One region of the Moorella naiadis (nom. illeg.) genome, then DNA from elsewhere that is predicted to be linked to it. Evidence: riboswitches for the same ligand, from Rfam matches in the RefSeq annotation. Region 1 holds a riboswitch; each other region holds the start of a gene.
The links. Region 1 has a riboswitch for thiamine pyrophosphate ahead of cytX (putative hydroxymethylpyrimidine transporter CytX). Riboswitches for the same ligand answer to the same signal wherever they lie in the genome.
Positions count from the first base shown of each region.

Region 1 (7,395 bases):
CCCCTCTCCAGGATCAGGCCCATGGCGTAAACCCCCAGGATGAAGCCCCAGAGATACCCCCCTGAGGGGCTGGCGAAGGTCGCCAGCCCGGCACCGCCCCGGGCGAAGACCGGCAGGCCAATGGCCCCCAGGAGCAGGTAGACCACCATGGCCAAGGTACCTTTGTTTTTGCCCAGGATGGCCCCGGCCAGGAGGACCCCCAGGACCTGACCGGTGATGGGCACAGGGGTGAAGGGCAAAGGGATGGAGATCTGGGCCAAAACAGCTACCAGGGCGGCCAAAAGGGCTACCAGGGTGATATCGCGGGTACGCATAAAAACACTCCTTTAAAATAAGATGGGGGAAGTGAGAGGTGGAATTTTTAATGGGATTCAGGAGAATTAATGTTAACCCAACATAGCTATGTAGGTTAACATATTAGGTAAAAACACCTCATTCTGGTCGTTATACCGGCCGCAGGCTCACCTCGCCGGAGTTAAACCGCCGCTGTTGGCCACCGGCGTCCCGGACCAGGAGGGCCCCTTCGTCGTCAATATCGATGGCTAGGCCGTGAAAATTCTCTCGCCAGGAGTTTACCTGGACCTCCCGCCCCAGGGTGACACTGGCCTCTTTCCAGGCAGTGCGCACCGGGGTGAAGCCCTCTTCCTGCCAGCGCTCGTACCACTTCTCCAGCTGGTATAAAATCCGCCGGAATAAAGGCAGGCGTTTCACTGGCCGGCCCATTTCCAGGTATAAGGAAGTAGCCGTAGGCCTGACTTCCGGGCAGAAATCACCGGCCTCCAGGTTAACGTTGAGGCCCACCCCCAGGACGATATACTCGACGACGTCGATCTCCGCCTTGATTTCCGTCAGGATGCCGCAGACTTTACGCCCGCCGGCCAAAAGATCATTGGGCCACTTGATGCCCAGGGGCAATCCCGTCCGCTCCCGGACAGCAGCTGTAACTGCCACGGCAGCCAGGAGGGTTAACTGGGGGGCCTGGACCGGCGCCACCCGGGGCCTGAGGATCACCGAAAACCATATGCCTTTACGGGCCGGGGACAGCCAATTACGGCCGCGCCGACCCCGGCCGCCGGTTTGGCAATCGGCAATGACAACCGTCCCCTCCGGTGCGCCTTCATCGGCCAGCTCCTTGGCCACCTGGTTGGTAGAACCTACCTCCTCATAGTAATAGAGGCTCCGCCCTAACCAGGAGGTTTCCAGGCCGGCGGCCACCTCCTCAGGGTAAAAGCAATCAGGGGTTGCCAGCAGGCAGTAACCCCGCCTAGTTTGGGCGTCAATCTGGTAGCCTTCCTGGCGCAGGGATTGAATATGCTTCCAGACGGCCGTCCGGGAGATAGCCAGGTCCCGGCTCAGTTCCTCCCCGGAGATGTATTCCTGGCGGTGGCGGCGCAGGAAATCCAGCACTTGTTGTTTGCTGCCTTCTATAGCCATATTTATATTGTAATCTTCCTTTTTATGGTTGTCAACTATTACTTTCTCCAGCAGGTTAACATATACACCGCCGGATAGAAGCCCGGCTTCCGGCAGCGCTTCCCGAAGTTTAATGCGAGAAGGCGCCGGTTGTTAAAATTCCGGCCGCTGCCAGCGCGGTGTAACGGGCTAAACCCAAACCTGGCCCGCCTGTTCATCCTTAATGGAGGCTATTTTATTATTTGCATCCAGGAAGATAACCCGGGGCCGGTAGTTAGGGGCCTCCCGGTCGTCAAAGATACCATAAGCAATAATGATCACAATATCCCCTGGCTGCACCAACCGGGCAGCAGCGCCGTTGGCGCAGATAACCCCGCTTCCGGCCGGTCCGGGGATGGCGTAGGTTTCCAGGCGGGCACCATTGTTATTATCTACCACCTGGACCTTCTCATTGGGTAAAATATCTGCTGCGGCCAGCAGGTCGCTATCAATGGTAATGCTGCCGACGTAATTCAGGTTGGCTTCGGTCACCGTCGCCCGGTGGAGTTTACTTTTCATCATAATGCGCCACATCGTCCTTCACCTCCAGGATTAGATTATCAATGAGGCGGGTATTACCCACCCAGACCGCCAACGCCAGGAGGACCCGCCCGGCGATCTCCTCCAGGGGCTGCAGGGTATCGGCGTCGCTGACAGCGATATAATCAATGCGGGTTTGAGGCTGGGCGGTGATCTCTGTTTCCATGGCCTTCCTGACGGCCGCAGCCCGGCGTTCACCTGATTTGATTATACCGGCCCCCAGGTTCAAGGCGCGGTACAGGGCCAGGGCGCTACGGCGTTGCTCCGGCGTCAGGTATTTATTGCGCGAACTCATGGCCAGGCCATCGGCTTCGCGGACAATGGGCACGGTAATAATCTCCACGGGGAAGTTCAGGTCCCGGACCATTCTCTTGATAACCTGGGCCTGCTGGTAGTCCTTCTGGCCAAAGTAGGCCCGGTCAGGCTGAACGATGTTAAAAAGCTTGCTGACTACCGTGGTCACACCGCGAAAATGCCCAGGCCGGGAAGCCCCGCAGAGGACCTCCGTTAAGCCTTCGACCTGCACATAGGTGGCATATCCCTCGGGGTACATTTCTGCCACTGGGGGAGCAAAGATAGCGTCCACCTCAGCTCCGGCTGCCAACTCCTGGTCACGCTCGAGGTCACGGGGATAGCGGGAAAAATCCTCCTCGGGGCCAAACTGGGTCGGGTTGACAAAAATGCTCATGATCACTACGTCGTTCTGTTCCCGGGCCTTACGGACCAGGCTCAGGTGACCCGCGTGCAGGTAGCCCATGGTGGGCACCAGGCCGATACTCCGGCCCAGCCGCCGGGCAGTATTTACATAATTGTGGACGGCTTCTATGGTCTCCAGTAACTTCAAGGTGGCCATCTCCTCCAAAATGAAATGGGTGCCATCCCGTTCACCGCCGCCTCGGTGCGGCTTCGCTGAGTTTGCTCTACGCCGCGAACTAAGTCGCCTCCAGCCTTCCGCCTGTACCCGCCGGCCCCTCCTTCTTTTACCGGCCCCCGGGCGGAGCCAGGATTGCCTCCAGTCCGGCGGCCTGGTGAGCTTCAATGCTGCCTTTACGGACGGCCACCTCGATGGTGTAGCGGCCCAAGGCCCGGTAAATTTCGTCCAGTTCTGGGGCTTTGACGGCCATAGCCTGCAAGTGATCGGCTATCGTTTCTCCATCACCCCGGGCAATGGGCCCGGTCAGGGCCAGGGTAGTTCCCTTTTCTTTAATATTACCCCAGGTGCCTTCAATTAGTGGCGCCAGTGCCCTGACAACCATTGCCGGTTCCATCCCGGCGGCCTGCATCAGCCGGTAACTTAAATCGACCAGGCTGACCAGGTAATTGGAGGCGACGCAGGCAGCGGCATGGTACAGGGGTTTAGCCTCCGGCTTAATGATAAAATACTCGCCCCCCAGGTCGTTAACCAGTTGCCGGCCCAAAGTTAAGGCTTCCGCATCACCCTCTAGGCTGAAAACTGACCCGGGCAGGTTGGTCACGGCCCGGTCGGCATCGGCGCAGGACTGGAGGGGATGGAGGGATAAAACCCTGGCGCCAGCCTCCCTGGCTGGTTCCAGGACGGCCGTAGTCAGGGAACCGCTCATATGAATCACCGTTTGCCCGGGGTGAAAACCTCCCTGGCGGGCGATAGCCAGGGTTACCGGGCCAATGGCCCGGTCGGTGGTGGTTATCAAGACTACTTCGACCAGCCGCGCCAGGGCCGCCGGTTCGGTAAAGACAGGGCAAGCCAGCCTGTGGGCCGCCCGTTGGGCGGAAGCCCGGGTCCGGCTGGCAACGCCGGTAATGGTGTAGCCGCGCCGGCTGAGGAGTATACCCATCCCTGTGCCTACAGGACCGGCGCCGATAATCCCGACGCGCATTATCTCATCCCTTTCCCCAGTAAAGAAAAAGCTCCCGACGAGTTGCCGGGAGCTCCCTGCCCCTTTACCCGTCTCGGTCCCCATATGATCCAAGCGGTCTAGAGTTATATACAGTTTTAATATGAGCAGTAAACAGCTTTACGAACCGGGTAGGCGGATTAAATTTTCGCGGCCGGGATCCGTCATAGCTAATAGGTGCGCTCCTTGGCTGGTCACGCCCTTGATATCCGGACCCTGGCTGCCCGCTCTAAAAAGTAGGGGTTCGTCCACAGTCTCCCGCTATGGTTAACCTTACTTCCAGCTTTATTGTATCACCTGCCGCCGGTATAGAGCAATACTTCCTGGCCGGGGAAGTTGTCCCTGGCCGCTACGGCCGCCCGCCGCCCGTCCGGCAGGATGAGATCCGGGGCGATCTCCGCGAGGGGTATTAAAACGAAAGCCCGCTCCAGCATGCGAGGGTGGGGGATCTCCAAATCAGGTTCGGTGACGTTGATATCATCATAGAGCAGAATATCGATATCAATGGTCCGCGGCCCCCAGCGTTCCCGCCGCACCCGGCCCAGTTGCTGTTCCACCGCCAGGACGGCCCTTAATAATTCCCTGGCCGGCATGGTGGTCTTGATTCGGGCGGCGCTGTTTAAAAACCACCCCTGGTCGGTTTTACCCACCGGGGCGGTTTCATACCAGGAGGATAGCCGTTCAACCTCGATACCCGGGGTGGCATCCAATAAAGCCACTGCCTTTTTCATGTTTTCTTCCCGGTTCCCCAGATTTGACCCCAGTCCCAGGTAAGCTGTTTCAAAATTACCTTCGTCTAACGGCATCTAATCATCTCCGCTCCACAGGTTGCCGCAACTCTATCCCTAGCATGTTCCGGTTACGCTGCAAACCTGCATAGTTGCTGATAACATTTTGGGGCGACCTAGTCGTCTCCAGCTGCGATCCTCGCTTTGGCCCTAATCAGGCATGTTTAAGCTTTTTCGACACTAAACCTGAATATCCTGCTGCTGCCGGTCCTTGACTTTGGGGAACAACAGGAGTTAAAATAATTGTAAAATTTGGTGGCGACCGTGGGGGAGCTTATAGCTGAGATGGGGATAAGCCCCAAACCCCGGAACCTGACGTGGATAATCCCACCGTAGGGAACGGCCGCTGGCGTTACTCCTGCCCCGTAAGGATGGGGGTGTCAGCGTTGCCGGCTCTACGCCGGTATTTTTTACGGCTGCCACCCTGAAGGAGTTGAGAACTGTGAGTAATAACATCACCCCGATCCCGCCCGGTGAAAGAACCATGAATGGTCTGGACTTTTTCTTGCTCTGGGCCGGCGCCGGCATTTCCCTGGCCGAGATCATGGCCGGCGGTTTCCTGGCCCCCCTGGGTTTCGGGATGGGAATCCTGGCCATCCTGGTGGGGCACCTGATCGGCAACAGTCTCTTCGCCGCCGGGGGCCTTATTGGCAGTAGTTATGGTATACCAGCCATGGTCTCCACCCGGCCGGCCTTTGGCGTCCGGGGTTCCTACCTGGGGGCCCTCCTTAATATCCTCCAACTTATCGGCTGGACGGCCATTATGCTGATCGTGGCCGCCCGGGCCGCCGACAGCCTAGGCCAGCACTACCTGGGAGCCTCCTACCTGCAGCTCTGGACCGTAATCATCGGCCTGGCTACCACTGCCTGGGCCTGGGCCGGCCGCTATTCCTGGCCCCGGCTGCAGAAACTGGTGACCACCCTGTTAATCCTTTTCTCCCTGTACATGACTTATGTTATCTTCCGGGGACCGGGTTGGGGACACCTCTGGGCGACAGGAAGTGACGGTAGCCTGGGCTTCGGCCTGGCGACGGACCTGGTCATTGCCATGCCCCTCTCCTGGTTGCCCCTGGCCGCCGACTACAGCCGCTTTGCCCGGGATAATGGCAGCAGCTTCGCTGGCAGCTGGTTGGGGTATTTCCTAGCTAGTAGCTGGATGTATATCCTGGGCCTGGGGGCTACCCTGGCAACGGGCAGTGCCGACCCCATCCCCATGATGCTGGGCCTAGGCCTGGGCTTACCCGCCCTTTATATCATCTTCTTCTCCACCGTTACCACGACCTTTATGGACGTCTACTCGGCGGCCATTTCCAGCCTGGACCTCTTTAGCGGCTGGAATGAGCGGCACACCACCATGGCCGTCGGCCTGGCCGGGACCCTAATCGCCCTTTTATTCCCCATGGAGGCCTACGAAAACTTCCTGCTCCTCATCGGCGGAGCCTTTTGCCCCCTCTTTGGCATCGTTCTCACCGATTACTTTATCTACCGACGCGGTCGCCTGGAGGTCGATAATCTCTTTGGCCGGGGAGCCTTCTGGTATACCGGCGGCGTCAACCTGGCAGCCGTTATTATCTGGCTCCTGGGCTTCCTGTTCTTCCAGTGGCTGACCCGGACCGGCTTTCCCCTGGGGGCGTCGGTGCCCAGCCTGGTGGTTACCGGAGGCGTTTATTATGTCGCCATGTTCTTTTACCGGCAACCCGCCTGGCGGCCGGGGATCACCCGGCAGCACGAAGGTAAATAGGTAAAAAAATCGCCCCCGGGGGCGGTTTTTTACCCCTTTGACAAAAATCTCTACCAGCTGTGACCCAGGTCACAGTTTCTTGTCCCCCGCGCTGGTATGATTGTCTACGTAAAATAAATCTTCATTACGGGGAGGAGAAACTATGTTCTGTTACCAGTGCGAGCAGACCGCCGGCGGCAGCGGTTGCACCAAGGTGGGGGTCTGCGGCAAGAATGAGGACATCGCTAGCCTGCAGGATACCATTATTATTGGCCTGAAGGGCATTGCCGCCTACGCCTTCCATGCCCGGGAGCTGGGGGCCGTCGACCCTGAGGTAGACGGTTTTATGCACGAAGCCCTATTTACCACCTTGACGAACGTCGATTTTGATCTTAATCGTCATATAGAAACGGCCCTGAAGCTGGGTGCCATGAACCTCAAGGCCATGGAGCTCCTGGACCGGGCCCACGTAGAGCGTTTCGGCGTCCCGGTGCCGACGCAGGTCGCTACCGGTATCAAGGCCGGCCCCGGGATCCTCATCACCGGCCACGATCTGCTGGATCTCTACGAGCTCCTGCGGCAGACGGAGGGTACGGGCATTAACGTCTATACCCATGGGGAGATGCTGCCGGCCCACGCCTACCCGGAGCTGAAGAAGTTCCCCCATCTGGTGGGTAATTACGGCACGGCCTGGCAGAACCAGAAGAAGGAATTCGAGGCCTTCCCCGGCGCCATCCTGGGGACCACCAACTGTGTCTTGATTCCTAAGGAATCCTACCGGGAGCGCATGTTCACCTGCGGTATTGCCGGTCTGCCCGGGGTAACCCATATTAAGAATCGTGACTTTACCCCGGTCATTGAAAAGGCCAAATCCCAGCCACCCCTGGAGGAGAAGGCTGGCGGCGTGCTGACCACCGGTTTCCACCACCAGGCCATTCTGGGTATTGCCGATAAGGTCATTGCGGCCGTCAAGGCCGGCAAAATCCGCCACTTCTTCCTGGTGGGCGGTTGCGACGGCGCC
Region 1 covers NZ_JAXGFQ010000007.1:131,060-138,454, reverse strand. Annotated here, with positions in the region: gene SDD30_RS06770 (biotin transporter BioY) at 1-314, opposite strand, end outside; gene SDD30_RS06765 (biotin--[acetyl-CoA-carboxylase] ligase) at 445-1,434, opposite strand; gene panD (aspartate 1-decarboxylase) at 1,603-1,986, opposite strand; gene panC (pantoate--beta-alanine ligase) at 1,961-2,836, opposite strand; gene SDD30_RS06750 (Rossmann-like and DUF2520 domain-containing protein) at 2,973-3,848, opposite strand; gene folK (2-amino-4-hydroxy-6-hydroxymethyldihydropteridine diphosphokinase) at 4,160-4,672, opposite strand; TPP riboswitch at 4,911-5,010, shown strand; gene cytX (putative hydroxymethylpyrimidine transporter CytX) at 5,097-6,395, shown strand; gene hcp (hydroxylamine reductase) at 6,538-7,395, shown strand, end outside.

Region 2 (7,395 bases), on a different contig from region 1:
GGGCAAGTTTGATGATGGTATCCCGGGGCACACCGGTAACGGCTTCCGCCCACTCCGGCGTCTTGGGGGTTTTATCTTCGCCCTGACCCAGGACATAGCTCTTGTACGAGTTGCCGGGTGGGATACCGGGGGGCATATGACCTTCGTCGAAGCCCAGGCAGTACTTATCCAGGAAGGCCTGGTCATGGAGGTTTTCATTAATCATCACATAGGCTAGGGCGTCAATGAGGGCATTGTCCGTTGTCGGCCTGATGGGGATCCACTCGTCGGCCAGGGTAACGGCCGTATCGGTATAACGGGGGTCGATGACTATTACCCGCGCGCCCTTTTCTTTAGCCAGGCGCAGGTAATAATGGCCGTTGGCCCCGCCCAGGCGCGTCTCGCCGGGATTATCGGCAAAGAGAACGATAAGTTTTGAGTTTAAAAGGTCATCGGGGCTATTCCCTTCTACGGCACCAAAGGTATAAGGGGTAGCATAACTGAAACAGGCCGAGCTATAGGTGTTGTAATACCCCAGGTAACCGCCGAACATATTGAGGAAACGCGGCAGGGCGCCACCAAAGGCCGGCGTAATCCAGGATTGGCTCACCTGGCCATAAATGCCGGTGGCGTAATTGATATAAATAGCCTCGTTGCCGTAGGTTTTCTTAATCCGCTGTAGTTCTTCAGCTATTGTATCCAGGGCCTCATCCCACGAGATCCTTACAAATTTACCTTCGCCCCGCTTACCCGCCCGCTTCATAGGGTACTTTAGCCGGTCAGGATGATAAAGGCGTTTGCGTTGAGCCCGTCCCCGCAGGCAGGCTCGGGCCTGGGGGAAGTCAGGACTGTCGTTTCTCTCTTGATCGGGGGTAAACCAGGTTACCACCCCTTCTTTTACATGGGCATACAGGGGACAGCGGCCGCCACAATTATGCACGCAACTGGTGGGGACGACTGTTTCCCCGGCCTCTGAAATTCCTCCTCCCGGGACTGCCCCGGCCTGGCGGTCCCAGGATATAGTCGCCAGGGCCACCGCCCCGCCAGTGGCGGCGGCGCCGAGTGCTAAAAACTTGCGTCGGGAAATGGGCTTGAGCCACAGCCTTGTATCCTCAGCCATACTTCCTCTCCTTTCCTTTTGGACTGGGTTAACATCCACATTTGGTTACTTAACCTAACCCAACTGTCTAACCTGTTACTATTTTACCTTGTCTACGACATCCCTCTGGTCATGATGTCAACCTGCAGTCCCGTCTTTTGTTTTGTTGACGTAGTACTTATTTCCTTGCCTCGGCAGCCGCTTTAATGATAAGGGAGGGATGGGTAATGCGGGAATCCGGCAGACCTTGAATATCTGCCGTGCCGCCGTATTTTTGCCGTAGTTCCTCAATATCGCCGAAATCCAGGGCGCGCATCATACAAGCAGCGACACAGGCCGGTTTTTCTCCCTTATCGATTAAGTCGGCGCAAAGGTTGCATTTACCCACTTTACCTTCAGATTCAATATACTGGGGTGCGCCGTAGGGGCAGGACCAGACACAGTAGCGGCAACCGATGCACTTGTCGTTATCCTGTATAACTATGCCATCTGCCCGTTTATAGAGGGCCCCGGTGGGGCAGTTTTTAACGCAGGGCGCCTGGGCGCAGTGGTTACATCCCAGGGAAATGTGATAAAACCAGGGATGGGGGAATTTCCCACCTTCCAAGGTATAGACCTGGCGGTAAAGGACTCCCACCTCCAGGTTGTTTTTATCCTTGCAGGCGATCTGGCAGGTCTTGCACCCGATGCAAACTGTCATGTCGTAATAAAAACCAAGCTGGGACATAAGCCCACCTCCTAAAAAACGATGCGCAGGGGCCATTTGTCGTCAGGCGGCAGGGGCGATCCGGTCCATTTGGCCACCTGAACGTTGCAGGAATTCCATCCCGAGATCCCCTGACCGGTGGGGATGGCTCCACAGAGGATATTGTCTGCGCCTGCTTTGTCCGCACCAGTTTTCTCATCCATCTCGACCCAAGCACCGTGGGGCAAGGCAATTACTCCAGGCATAATCCTTTCTGTCAAATGCACCGGCCGCAGGCTCTTACCGTGGCGACTGGTTATAAGGATTGTATCCCCTTCCTTTATCCCCCTTTCGACTGCGTCGACTGGATTCATCAGTACATGATCCAGGAAGGCCTCACGTAACCAGGGGATGTTGTCGAAAACCGAATGGGAACGCCGCAGATAATGGGGCGTAACCATCTGTAGGGGATAATCACCCTTCACCTTTTTATCCCAGTCGGTGAAGGTATCCTCATAACCCTCCCGGGGCGGATTGTAAGTTGGAATGGGCTTGATTTCCGTCCAGCCTTTATCCCTTACCATTTTGGCCAAGGCCTGGGAGTAGATCTCCAGTTTACCGGTGGCGGTTTTTACCGGGTGGGCCTGGGGATCCCGGCGGAAGTCCTGGAGGTAGATAAAGCCCAGCTTATCGCCCGGTTTCCGGGGCACCTGGTAAATCCCCTTCTCTTTGAATTCCTGTAAAGTAATCCGGCCCTGCTGGGGCTCGCCCTGGACACCCATAGCCGCGATATCTGCGACCGTAATGGTCAGCAGCTTTTCAAAGTCGGAGCCATCCTCTTTCATGACCTGCGCCCCGGCCAGCTGGTTAAAGAGTTGCTGTTTGGGAGAAATAGGATAGGCTTTAGCTGGATCAATACCCAGTCGCTTAGCCAGCTCAATGGCGATCCACTGATCATCCCGGGTTTCGAAGAGGGGTTTAGTTATTTTAGTGTAATAGATTAAGATTTCCCGGTTCCCGACCAGGAGCCCCCCCTCCCGTTCCCACTCGGTGGTAACCGGTAGCACCACGTCAGCATAGCGGGAGTTGGTGGTCAAGAACTGGGAATGGGAAACCACAAACTCCACCTTACGGTGGGCCGCGATTCCTTTGGTCATCCCGTCCCTGGTCTGCAAAGTCGCACCCCAACCGTGGTAAATCATCTGGATGTTGACATCCCGGACGTCGTTATAAGCAGCGGTATATTTTCCGTTAAGGATGGCGTCCCACATCTCACTGTCGTTAATACTGTCGGAGACAGGGTTTTTAATGACGGGTAGGCCGTTTTTACCGGGGGTTACCAGGGGCGGCCCGCCGTTGCTGGCATTCTGGTGGCAGCTGACACCCGTCATGCGACCTGGCTGGCCGATATGACCCGTCATGCAGCCGAAAGTCATAAACATCTGCGGCCAGGAGTCGCTGTTGTGGACCCGGGCCGGAGCCCAACCGGTAAGAAGGGCCACCCTTTTAGTCGTAGCTATCTCCCGGGCCAATGCGCGGATTTTCAGGGGTTCAACGCCGCAGATGGCCGCTGCCCATTCCGGCGTCTTGGGCACGCCGTCGTAAGTCCCCAGGACGTAGTCCTTAAAGTTCTCCTTCGGGTCGGCCCCCGACGGCATATGGTCAGCATCGAAGCCTACGGTGCAGCGGTTCAAGAAATCCCAGTCAATTAACGGGTTGGTTGCCGGGTCGTCTTCTTTAATCAGGGTATAGGCCATGCCCAGGAGCATGACGTGATCCGTATTCGGCTGGATGGGAATCCACTCGTCACCAAGCACTCGGGCGGCCTCGGTATAAATGGGATCGATGATTATAAATTTAGCCCCCGCCTTTTTCGCCTGGAGGTAATTATAAGGCGGCGTCCCCAGGCTGCTCCAGCCCGGATTAGCCCCCCAGAGGACAATAAGCTGAGAATTACGCAGATCAAAGCGGTCATTATGGCTGAACTTAAAATAGCCGTCGGCCAGGCCGATAATGTCTCCACCATACCGCCAGGAACCCCAGGAGGTTGTACCCCAGTGGGAGACGTAGCCACCATAGAGGGCTAGGATATTGCTAATCTCATTACCGCCGCCGACAAAGATGGCCCGGTTGCCATACTTTTCCTTGATACGTTTAATCTCGCCGGCAACGATATCCAGGGCTTCGTCCCAGGAGATACGCACCCATTCGTCCTGGCCCCGCAATTCCTTCTGGCCGCCGCCGGGAGCCCAGTGCTTGCGTTTCATGGGGTATTTCAAGCGGTCGGCAGCAAAGACTTGCTTGCGCTGAGCACGACCCCGGGCGCACCCCCGCTGCTGGGGGAAGTCGGGGCTGTCGGGGTGGGTATCGTCGGTTTTTTGGCGTAGCACCACCCCGTCGACAACATAGGCTTTATTCAGACAGCGGCCGCCGCAGTTGTGCCAGCAGGCGGCGCTAAGCCACTGGCCCTCCTTTTCTACCAGTTTGGTTGCCTGTGTCTTGGAGACTTGCGTTAGCCCGTTGCTGCAGCCGGCCAGGGTAAGGGCCGCGGAAGCAACGGCGGTAGATTTTAAGAAAGCCCGGCGGTTCATTTTGTATTCCAGGGCTTTGTCGATAATACTACTCATCCTCCCTCACCTCCAAAAAAACTTTTATATGGGATATCCCGGGGATTAACCAGGGGCTGCAATAGTTCTGTTATAACCCAACGGTCGCATTGCCAGGCGGTGAAAATGCCAGGCCAGAATCACCGCCGACTCCAACACTGTTTCAACCCGCTTTCACGACTGTGCTAACGTTCACATCATGAGTTTCAACAAGCCTGCAGGTCTTCCCTTTGTCACCCCCATCAAACCTTACCCCTGCCTTTTGTAGCTATAAACAAACTCTCTATGATCATTTGTCGCCCCTGGCCAGGGCCAATTTACCAGACCCAGGGCCAACGAATGCCCGACGTTTTTTTATGGTGATAACAGAGGGTATATAGACCGGATTTACACCGACTTTACATGGATACGGTTAACAAAAAACCTGGTTTCTAGTAACCCTTCCTCCGGCAACCAGCATATTATAAATTAGCATTTTTCCATGGTTATCACCCCGGAGGCGTGCCAATAAAAGACAGAAGAATAATTGAGAGGTGGTTTATTATGGCTACCGAACAACAGGGTAAGCGTAGTATTACCGTCCGTCCCGGTGATGATCAGGTTGACAAACAATCTTTTTCTTGCCACCTAGCCCGGGCCTACGTGCCCTGGCAGCGTTTTACAAACCGCTGGGAGCCGATGGAGGGCCTGATCAGGGGAACGATTTTCCCCGATCTCTTTATGCCCTACCAGCACCGGCGCACACCTTAGAAAAACACGGCGGAGGGAGAAAACATGGATGCCCAGCGTTTAAATATGCTCCGGAATATCATGGCCCTGGAGTTTACCTGTGTGGACTTTAACCTTTATTTGGACACCCACCCGGATGATTACCGCGCCCTGGCCGATTATAATGCCACCAGCGAGGCCCTAGCCGTGGCGAAAAAGGAATATGAAGCCCTCTATGGTCCCCTGACCAATTACGGCTATTCGCCCAGCCCCCGGGCCTGGCGGTGGATTGAGGAACCCTGGCCCTGGGAAACGATCTTTTAGGCGGAGGGATAAAAATGTGGATTTATGAAAAAAAACTGGAGTACCCGGTACGCGTTGGCGGCCCCAATCCTCGTTTGGCCAAGGAGATAATAACTCAATATGGCGGGCCGGACGGGGAATTGGCAGCTTCCCTGCGCTACCTGACCCAGCGTTACACCATGCCCATCCCCCAGGCCAAGGGGGTGCTGACGGATATCGGGACTGAAGAGCTGGCCCATATGGAGATCGTGGCCACCCTGGTCTATAATCTGATTAAGGATGCTTCTATCGAGGAAATAAAAAGGGCGGGCCTGGACGACTACTACGCCGACCATGACCGCGCCCTCTACTTCGTCAACGCCGCCGGTGCCCCCTGGACCGCCAGTTATATCCAGTCCAAGGGCGACCCGGTCACTGACCTGCACGAGGACATGGCTGCCGAGGAGAAGGCCCGTTCAACTTATGAATATCTGATTAACCTGTCCGATGATCCTGATGTCTCTAACGCCCTAAAATGGCTGCGGGAGCGGGAAGTAGTCCACTTCCAGCGTTTCGGCGAGACCCTGAATCTTATGCATGAGTATTTAGACCGGAAAAAGTTCTACTAAATTAAAGCTGAAGCCCCGGTAAGGGGCCTTGCCATGCAGCCGGCTTCTTTCCTGGTAGGCAAAAAGAACCATCGCGCCGGCAGGAAATAGCTTTTCGGCGGCGAATATCTATATAATAACTAAACCAGACAAAAATCAGCAAACTAAGGCCTAAAAACTTAATATTTACCCCCGGGGTGCCCGTGCGGGCTGAGAAGTGCTGGATAGCACTAACCCTTGGAACCTGATCTGGGTCATACCAGCGTAGGAAAGCGGGGAGAGAGGTTTTTTAAAGATCACCGCTTGCCAGGTGATCTTTTATTTTACCTAATAGCTGCCCCAGGGTAGCAGCAAAGGGTTAAAAGCGATAAAAGATGCTACCTCCAGGGCAGGAATTTCAAAGGGGGTCAAAAAAATGACGCAACTGGAAGCAGCCCAGGTGGGACAGGTAACCAGGGCCATGGAACAAGTGGCTGCCAAAGAAGGGGTAAAAGCAGAAGATTTAATGGCCGAAGTAGCCGCCGGCCGGGTGGTGATCCCGGCCAACACCAATCACCGCCACCTCCAACCATGCGGTATCGGTAAGGGTCTAAAAACGAAGGTCAACGCCAACCTGGGTACGTCTACGGCCTATCCTGAAATCGAACCCGAGCTGGAGAAACTACGTGTAGCCCTGGAAGCCGGAGCCGATGCCGTCATGGACCTGAGTACCGGCGGCAATATTAACGACTGCCGGCGCCAGGTCCTCGCCCAGGCTCCGGTTGCCGTCGGCACCGTTCCTATTTACCAGGCCACAGTGGAGGCCCAGGAGCGCTATGATGCCCTGGTAAAGATGACCGCCGATGATCTTTTCGAGGTAATCGAAGTCCAGGCAGCCGACGGCGTCGACTTTATTACCGTGCACTGCGGCGTCACCCTGGAAGTAGTCGACCGCCTGCGCCAGGAAGGCCGCCTTACGGATATCGTCAGCCGGGGAGGTTCCTTTTTAACGGGCTGGATGCTGCATAACGAACAGGAGAACCCCCTCTACGCCCAGTATGATCGCCTGCTGGCGATCGCCCACCGCTATGACGTCACCCTGAGCCTGGGGGATGGTCTGCGGCCCGGCTGCCTGGCCGATGCCACCGACCGGGCCCAGGTTCAAGAACTCATTATCCTGGGCGAACTGGTGGATCGGGCCCGGGAGGCCGGTGTCCAGGCCATGGTGGAGGGACCCGGCCATGTGCCTATAAACCAGGTCCAGGCCAATATCCTCCTGGAAAAAAGGCTCTGCCACGAGGCACCCTTTTATGTCCTGGGACCCCTGGTTACCGATGTCGCCCCAGGATACGATCACATTACCGCCGCTATTGGCGGTGCCCTGGCGGCCACAGCCGGGGCCGACTTTATCTGCTACGTCACCCCGGCCGAACACCTTGGCCTCCCTAC
Region 2 covers NZ_JAXGFQ010000020.1:19,000-26,394, reverse strand. Annotated here, with positions in the region: gene SDD30_RS12365 (DMSO/selenate family reductase complex A subunit) at 1-1,099, opposite strand, end outside; gene SDD30_RS12360 (DMSO/selenate family reductase complex B subunit) at 1,257-1,805, opposite strand; gene SDD30_RS12355 (dimethyl sulfoxide reductase subunit A) at 1,817-4,390, opposite strand; gene SDD30_RS12350 (spore coat associated protein CotJA) at 4,913-5,119, shown strand; gene SDD30_RS12345 (spore coat protein CotJB) at 5,144-5,401, shown strand; gene SDD30_RS12340 (manganese catalase family protein) at 5,416-5,988, shown strand; TPP riboswitch at 6,151-6,258, shown strand; gene thiC (phosphomethylpyrimidine synthase ThiC) at 6,383-7,395, shown strand, end outside.
Region 2: it holds a riboswitch for thiamine pyrophosphate, as region 1 does, so the genes downstream of both, thiC (phosphomethylpyrimidine synthase ThiC) here and cytX (putative hydroxymethylpyrimidine transporter CytX) in region 1, are expected to answer to the same signal.

Region 3 (7,395 bases), on a different contig from region 1:
GCCAGGTGCCACGTTTCTTTCGGGAGTACACGGTGTTTGTCATGCGGGCGGCGGCTGCTTTGAACGATCACCACCAGGTATTGGAGCTGTATCGCCGCTGGGAGAGCTATCATGTTAACTGGGAAAACAAGTTCCTGGCCGGGGTGGCCTGTTTTAACCTGGGCCGTTATAAGCGGGCGGCGAACCTGTGGGTTTCCATAGCCGCAGAATATCCCCTGTTTGCTGCCATGCAGCAGGTGGCTTTATTGGTGGAGAGCGGCGTCATCCCGCCCTTTACCATGGGCTATAAAATGCACGATCACAAGGAACTGGGAGCAATTATCGAGGCCTGTGCCGCCGATGCAGAAGAACAGCACCGCTATCTTCAGGACGGTTATATCCTCATGGAGCTGCTTGCCTATATCCTTACGGCAGGAGAAAGGCCAGGGGTCAGTGTGGTCACCCGTTCCCTGGTAGATAACACCGGTGCCTGGGGGGAAAAGCTGAGATGGAAGATACTAGAGGCGCCCGACTTTGTGCCGGCAGCTAAAATGGCGGCGGCGGAGGCTTTCATTGAACAGGGGTTGTTAAAAGAGGGAGAGCCGATCCCTATGTTTATTAATGGGGAAAAGAGGCTCGTAGAAATCAAGAAAACTCCGGTGGTGCTGGAACCTGATCCCGAGCTGGACGTTATAGTCGAAAAGGCCTTTGCGCTGCGGGATGAAGGCCAGGTGGATGCGGCCATCAAACTGCTGCAGGACTTATTCCAGCAAGGGAAATACTACTTCCGCGCCATGATGGCCCTGGCCAATCTCCTGCGCCAGAAGGGCGAAACGGCAGAAGCCCTGCCCATTATGGCCTCCCTAAAAGAGATGGCCCCGGAAGACCCGGCGGTGCTCTTCAATTATGCCGCCTTGATGCTCCAGATGGAAAGGTACGATGAGGCCCGCGCTACCCTGGAGCAGATCGACAGGGAGGGGCTGAGTGAAGACTTTCGGCAGAAGCTGAACCTGCTGGAGCAGGAATTCCAGAAAAGGGAGCTATTCCTCAGGCTGCCTGAGGAAGCCATGAGGTTTTATGAGGAGGGAGCGCGGGAGCAAATAGAAGCCAAAACCCTCCCCCAGGACCCTTCCCTCCTGCGAGGTTTAAAGAATATGCCTGCCAACTGGCTGGACGGCGCCTGCAGCCGGTACGGCCTGGAACTGGCCCGGCTGCGGCGCGAGCGGGAAAAGCAGCTGGCGGAGTACCTTTCTTCCCACGATAACCTGGCAAAGGCTATAGGTGAGCTGGACGGGGTTGAACGGGAGTTACTGAGGTATTTGTTGCAGAAGGGCGGCTGGAGCCGGCTGAATGCTATTACCCGTATCTTCGGCTCCTTAAAAGGGGAAGGTTTCTTCTGGCAGAAGGAGCTCCCCAGGTCCCCCCTGGGCCGTCTCTGGTCGCAGGCCCTGGTAATGGTGGGCAAGGCGGACCTGGAAGGCCGCCGGGTTAAAATTGCCACTATACCTGTCGAATTGCGCCAGCCCCTTGAGGACATACTGGGATGCAGGTAACAGGGGCGTAGGATCTAACTGAGGTGAAACAATAGGGAGTAGCTGTCGAAAATCTCGGTTCCTCGCTACATCCGCTCTGCTCGCGCTGGCGGCGTAAACTGGCTGGACGGCACCTGCGACCGGTACAGCCAGCCCGGTCTTTGACACGTACAATGGTGCGGTTTCGATTGATAAAAGCCAAGAATTATCGTGTAATAATAGTACTACAGCGTAAACTTTTACCGGTGGTGTGCAAGCGGCGTAGGGGGCTCGCCGGAAAAAGAGGCTGTGCTCTTGTATTGGGGCCAGACGATTGCTAGGGTCAGGAAGCAAATTACGCTGCAGTACTAGGGATTATCCGGGCTGGCACTGCAAAAATACAGCCGCCTTACCGGTGGTATACCTTTACAAAACCGGAATCCGGTAGTAAGATTATAGTAAATTAAATCATCGCCAGGGGTGCCGCAAGGCTGAGAGGGCGTAAGGCCTAACCCGTTGAACCTGATGTGGGTAATGCCACCGTAGGGAGTTATGATGATTAGTGCGAACTAGATCGGAGCTTCCCGGCGGAAGCTCCGATTTTTGTATGGCTTAAGCCTGTACCGCCGGCCCTGCAGTAGAGTAATGCAATGAGGAGAAAGGGGGAGAGCCGTTGCAGATCCTTTTAAACGGCCGGGCCGAAGACTTGCCCGGAGGCATGACGCTGGAGCAACTGCTGATCACGAAAAACATAGCCTCTGCTGCCGTGGTGGTGGCCGTCAACTCCGAGGTAGTAAAGCGGGAGGCCTGGTGCAATTTTGTGATCAAGGAAAATGACGAGGTAGAGGTAATCAGAATCGTTGGTGGCGGTTAAAAGGCCATATCTAATTCGGAGGGGATAAACATGACCGATAAATTGATTATCGGCGATAAGGAATTGACCAGCAGGCTGTTTATCGGCACCGGTAAATTTGCCAGCCACGCAATCATGGGGGAGGCTGTGCGCCAATCTGGCACCCAGGTGGTCACCGTCGCCCTGCGGCGGGTGGACCTGGATAACCCCGGGGAGAATGAGCTGGCGTATATCCCTGCCGGCTGCACCCTGATGCCCAACACTTCCGGCGCCCGGACCGCCGCGGAGGCCATCAAAATCGCCCGCATCGCCCGGGCCGCCGGCTGCGGCGATTGGGTAAAGATCGAGGTGGTGGCCGACCAGCGCTACCTGCTGCCGGACAACATGGAGACGATTAAAGCCACCGAGGTCCTGGCTGGGGAAGGCTTTGTGGTGCTGCCCTACATGAATCCCGACTTGATGGCGGCCAAACGCTTAAAGGAAGCCGGGGCGGCGGCCGTCATGCCCCTGGGGGCCCCCATCGGCTCCAACCGGGGCCTGAAGACCCGGGAGATGATTCGTATTTTAATAGAAGAGATTGACCTACCCATTATTGTTGACGCCGGTATAGGCAAACCCTCGGAGGCGGCCGAGGCTATGGAGATGGGGGCGGCGGCGGTACTGGTGAATACTGCTATCGCCACGGCCCGGGACCCGGTGGCCATGGCCAGGGCCTTCAGCCTGGCAGTGGCGGCCGGCAGGACTGCCTACCTGTCGGGCCTGGCGCCGACCCGGGAGTTGGCCGAGGCGTCCTCGCCCTTGACCGGGTTCCTGGTTTGATCACTTCGGCTCGGGGAAGTGGTTGTGGTTTGTTATGACAAAATAAAACCTGGAGATCTAACCTATGGGCATATTATGAAAGGGGTGGTGGGAATGGGTTTTTACGAAGAGGTTTACCACCGCTATAATGGGTTTGATTTTGCGGCCTTCCTTGCCGGCAGGACTCCGGACGATGTCCGGCAGGTCCTGGCCAAAGAGCACCTGCAGCCGGCTGATTACCTGACTCTGCTCTCCCCGGCGGCCACAGGCTTCCTGGAGGAGATGGCCCAGAAGGCCCACAGCTTAACCCTAAAGAACTTCGGCCGGGTTATCTTCCTTTTTACGCCCTTGTACCTTTCGGACTTCTGCGTGAACCGCTGCGCTTATTGCAGCTTTAATGCCGGCAACAAGTTCGCCCGGACCAAGCTCACCCTGGAACAGGTTGAGGAAGAGGCCCGGGCCATCGCCGCGAGGGGGATGCGGGACATCCTCATCCTGACGGGGGAATCGCGCCAGCACAGCCCGGTGGCCTACATTAAAGATTGCGTTAGTATTTTAAAGAAGTATTTCAGCAGCGTTTGTATCGAGGTCTACCCCCTGGAGAAAGAGGAGTACCGGGAACTAGTGGCCGCCGGGGTAGACGGCCTGACCATGTTTCAGGAGGTCTACGACCCCCAGGTCTACGCCCGCTATCACCGCGGTCCCAAGAGCAATTACCCCTACCGGCTGGACGCCCCGGAAAGGAGCTGCTGCGCCGGGATACGGACCGTAGGGGTGGGGGCCCTCCTGGGCCTGGCCGACTGGCGCCGGGAGGCCTTTTTTACCGGACTGCACGCCGCTTATTTGCAGCATAAGTTCTGGGAGGTGCAGATCAGCATTTCCTTACCCCGCCTGCGGCCCAGTATCGGTGGCTTTCAACCGGAACACCCCGTGGATGACAAGAGTTTTGTCCAGATCCTCCTGGCTCACCGGCTGTTTTTGCCCCGGGCCGGCATCACCATTTCTACCAGGGAAAGCCCGGCGTTCCGGGATAATATCCTGCCCCTGGGGGTCACGAAAATGTCGGCAGGCTCTTCTACCAGGGTGGGGGGCTACGCCCACCCCGACGGCGCCGCGCCCCAATTCGAAATCTCCGACCCGCGCAGTGTCGCGGAGATCCGGCAGTTGCTCCTCAAAAAAGGCTATCAACCTGTCTTTGAAGACTGGCAGCAGTGGGACAGCCTGGAGAAACAGCTGTGTTCCTGAGGCGCTTTCCTGAAGCTTGTTCCACACTTGACGCGGCTGCGGGCGCCCTCCGTATTTATTTTCAGCCCACGGGTGCTCCCTCCAATTAAAAAATTGGGCGATGAAATGATGGACCTATTTCATCGCCCTTTTTATATGTGCATGAGCAGCAGTTCGATGTTTTCGTCGCCCACCTGCGATTGCGGGTCCCTATGAACACAGCGCCGACACATGAGCGCAAAACTCCCTGCAATTAATTTTTAATCGCGTAGTTTTTCTTGACGACAGCTGGCAGGATATGCTAAACTGTATTTGAGTTGAATTATTTGCCCTGGGGGGTGTAGGCGGTGGAAAAAGAGATTTATCTAAAACTCGTAACTCGGGAACTGAAACTTGAGCTGAAAGGCGAGCGGGAGCATATCAGGGAGATCCTCGAAAGCCGGTTGTACGACTTTCTGAAGACAAAAAATAATGATAGTTGCAGCCAGCGCGATGATCCTGAGATGTTGGAAAGGATCGATGCGAGCGATAACATTGCTGCTCAAGGGACGGAAAAAGAAGAAGCGGTATCTGAAACGGCGAGAACGATACCGACCATCGCTGAATTAAGAGCGAAGGCCAAGCTGAATAATAACAAAGAACTAGTTGCTTTCGTGGTATTTTATAAAGACTATTACTACAAGGAAGCGCCGACCATGGACGACATTCGCCTGATAATGAAGGATGAACTACGGGAAAAATCTACGGTAGTGGCCAGCGTAAGCACCTATCTGCAACGGGCTAAAAAAGAGGGGTGGATAGATCAGGACGGCAAGCGGTGGCGAATGACAGGCATAGGGTTACAGATTGCCAAGGGATGGTTGGGAGACGCTTGATAAAATAACATGATTAAAGATATGCTATTACAACTTGTATCGTACGTATTTTGCTATGTAGCCGTATCGATTGCAACGTAATATGGTAGAAAACGAGCCGCTAAAATACTGTATCGCCCTTTTACCGGACTTGATAAATGCCGGTTGAATGAGGATAATTGGTTTATAACGAGGGGAGGGTGACGATAATGGCTTATTACAGCTGGCTGCGGGAGAAGGAGTTGCCTCATTTATGTTGTTTAGTGCCGGTGTATGCCGACGACGGCGGCAATTATACCCAGGTATGGATGGACGATGGGCGGAAGATCATAGAGCGTTACCGTACAAAGACGTTACTTAGACATATTGCATCATATATTGGAGTTGACTTCAAACAAAAGTCGGCAGCGTGGTCGGACGATAGGAGTCGTAAGGCTATCCCTCTGATCTTTGGACCCAACATGACTATTGTTCCCCTACGTGTACGTAAGCCCAGTGGTCGTGATGCAGGAAGTACAGGCTACGTCGTTAGGGAAAAGGTAATAACATGGGACGCGATCGATGATCATGAATTTCATACAAGGATCGAGCTGGAGGGTGGCGATCATTTATTGTGCCTGCATAAACTCGACAGTTTATCTAATAGGTTGGCAGAGGCAGAGCGAGTGCGGCAGCGGAGCCGGGGAATAATAGCCGGTACGCCATCTCTGGCTAAAACCGGTGGAATGACCACCATTCAAATAAAAAATGATACCGGCGAAATCCTGGTTTTACCTTAAATTAGAAAGCACCACCTTTATCTCCTTAAATGTAGAGGTGGTATAATTGCGCTTTATAGTCGATGAATGCACTGGGCAAGGTCCTGGCCTTGCCTTTTTATATTTTTGGGACATTAACCGCATGGGAAAAAGGAACTTGCCGAGTTGTGTCGAATAGAAGTCATTGGGTAACGCTGGTATATTTAGTAGAAGGGAGTAAACAACATTTCCATGAATGTTCCACCTGCCGAAACAGCACCGCTATATGACGACGAAATAGATCTGCGGGAGCTCTTATTAGTTCTCTGGCGCCAGCGGGTGCTGATTGCTGTTGTTACTTTGATTGCCGCGGTGGCTGCCGTCCTGGCGAGCCTGGCGCTGCCCAGGGTTTACCGGGTGGAGGCCCTGATACAGATGGAGCGGTTAGATAATAAGCAGTCCGTGCAGAGTGAAGGCAAAGAGATACTAGAGAGCCGGGCGCTGTTAACCGCGGCCCTGAACCAGCTGGCCGTCCAGGCCGACCCCCTGACTTTTAAGGCCACCGGACAGCCGGTCAAGGATACCGATTACCTGCAGTTTTCCCTGGAGGGCCGCGACCCGGCCCAGCTAACAAAGGTGGCCGATAAGATAGTGGCCCTTTTTATTGACAAGCGTAACCAAATTTATAAAGAACGCCGGGCGACCCTGGAGGAAGATCTACATAGAATAACCACTGACCTGCAACAATCCGAAACAGATAAGGGTAAGTTTGACGACTTAATCGCCAGTCTACAGAAAGCCCCTTTGAGCGCAATCGAGCAAAAGATCTACGCCTTGCAGCTCGCCCAGATGCAGGACTTTCAGGCCCAGGAGAAGGTAGGTTTAATGCAGCAATATCTTACCCTGCAGGATAAGCTGGCAGCCATGCAGCCGGCCAAGATCGTCGATGGTTTCAGTGAACCCATGCAGGTAAGACCTCGCTTGGCCCTCAATGTAGCTGTGGCCTTGATCCTGGGCCTGATGGTGGGCGTTTTCCTGGCCTTCGGCCGCAACTGGCTGGCCGGGTTCCCGCCGGCCGGCAGGTCATAACCGCCCGGCTGCGACCTGCGGCTGTGGGCACCGCTACTTGCTGTCTGGTTTTTAATCATCCGGGCTAGTCGCTCAGACAGGATAGGTATACGGTGATGTATAAGTGGTGAATTCTTTTACAGATTTTTGCTGTGCTAATAGGGAGGTTTGTAGCAGGATTAGCCATGATCGGTAAAGTAAACGACGATTTCTTCCGGCGGGCGATCTTGCCTTGCACGGGAGCGGAGACGCCTGAAGTGGTGGTCGGGCCGCGCATGGGCGTGGACGCGGCGGTACTTAAAGTTGGCGATGAATACTTGGCCATCGCCGAGGATCCCATTTTCCCGGGGCCGACGACTTCCCCCGACGAC
Region 3 covers NZ_JAXGFQ010000019.1:6,839-14,233, forward strand. Annotated here, with positions in the region: gene SDD30_RS12010 (tetratricopeptide repeat protein) at 1-1,532, shown strand, start outside; TPP riboswitch at 1,957-2,056, shown strand; gene thiS (sulfur carrier protein ThiS) at 2,164-2,364, shown strand; gene SDD30_RS12020 (thiazole synthase) at 2,395-3,162, shown strand; gene thiH (2-iminoacetate synthase ThiH) at 3,256-4,386, shown strand; gene SDD30_RS12030 (hypothetical protein) at 4,713-5,240, shown strand; gene SDD30_RS12035 (hypothetical protein) at 5,429-5,998, shown strand; gene SDD30_RS12040 (Wzz/FepE/Etk N-terminal domain-containing protein) at 6,209-7,045, shown strand; gene SDD30_RS12045 (thiamine-phosphate synthase family protein) at 7,210-7,395, shown strand, end outside.
Region 3: it holds a riboswitch for thiamine pyrophosphate, as region 1 does, so the genes downstream of both, thiS (sulfur carrier protein ThiS) here and cytX (putative hydroxymethylpyrimidine transporter CytX) in region 1, are expected to answer to the same signal.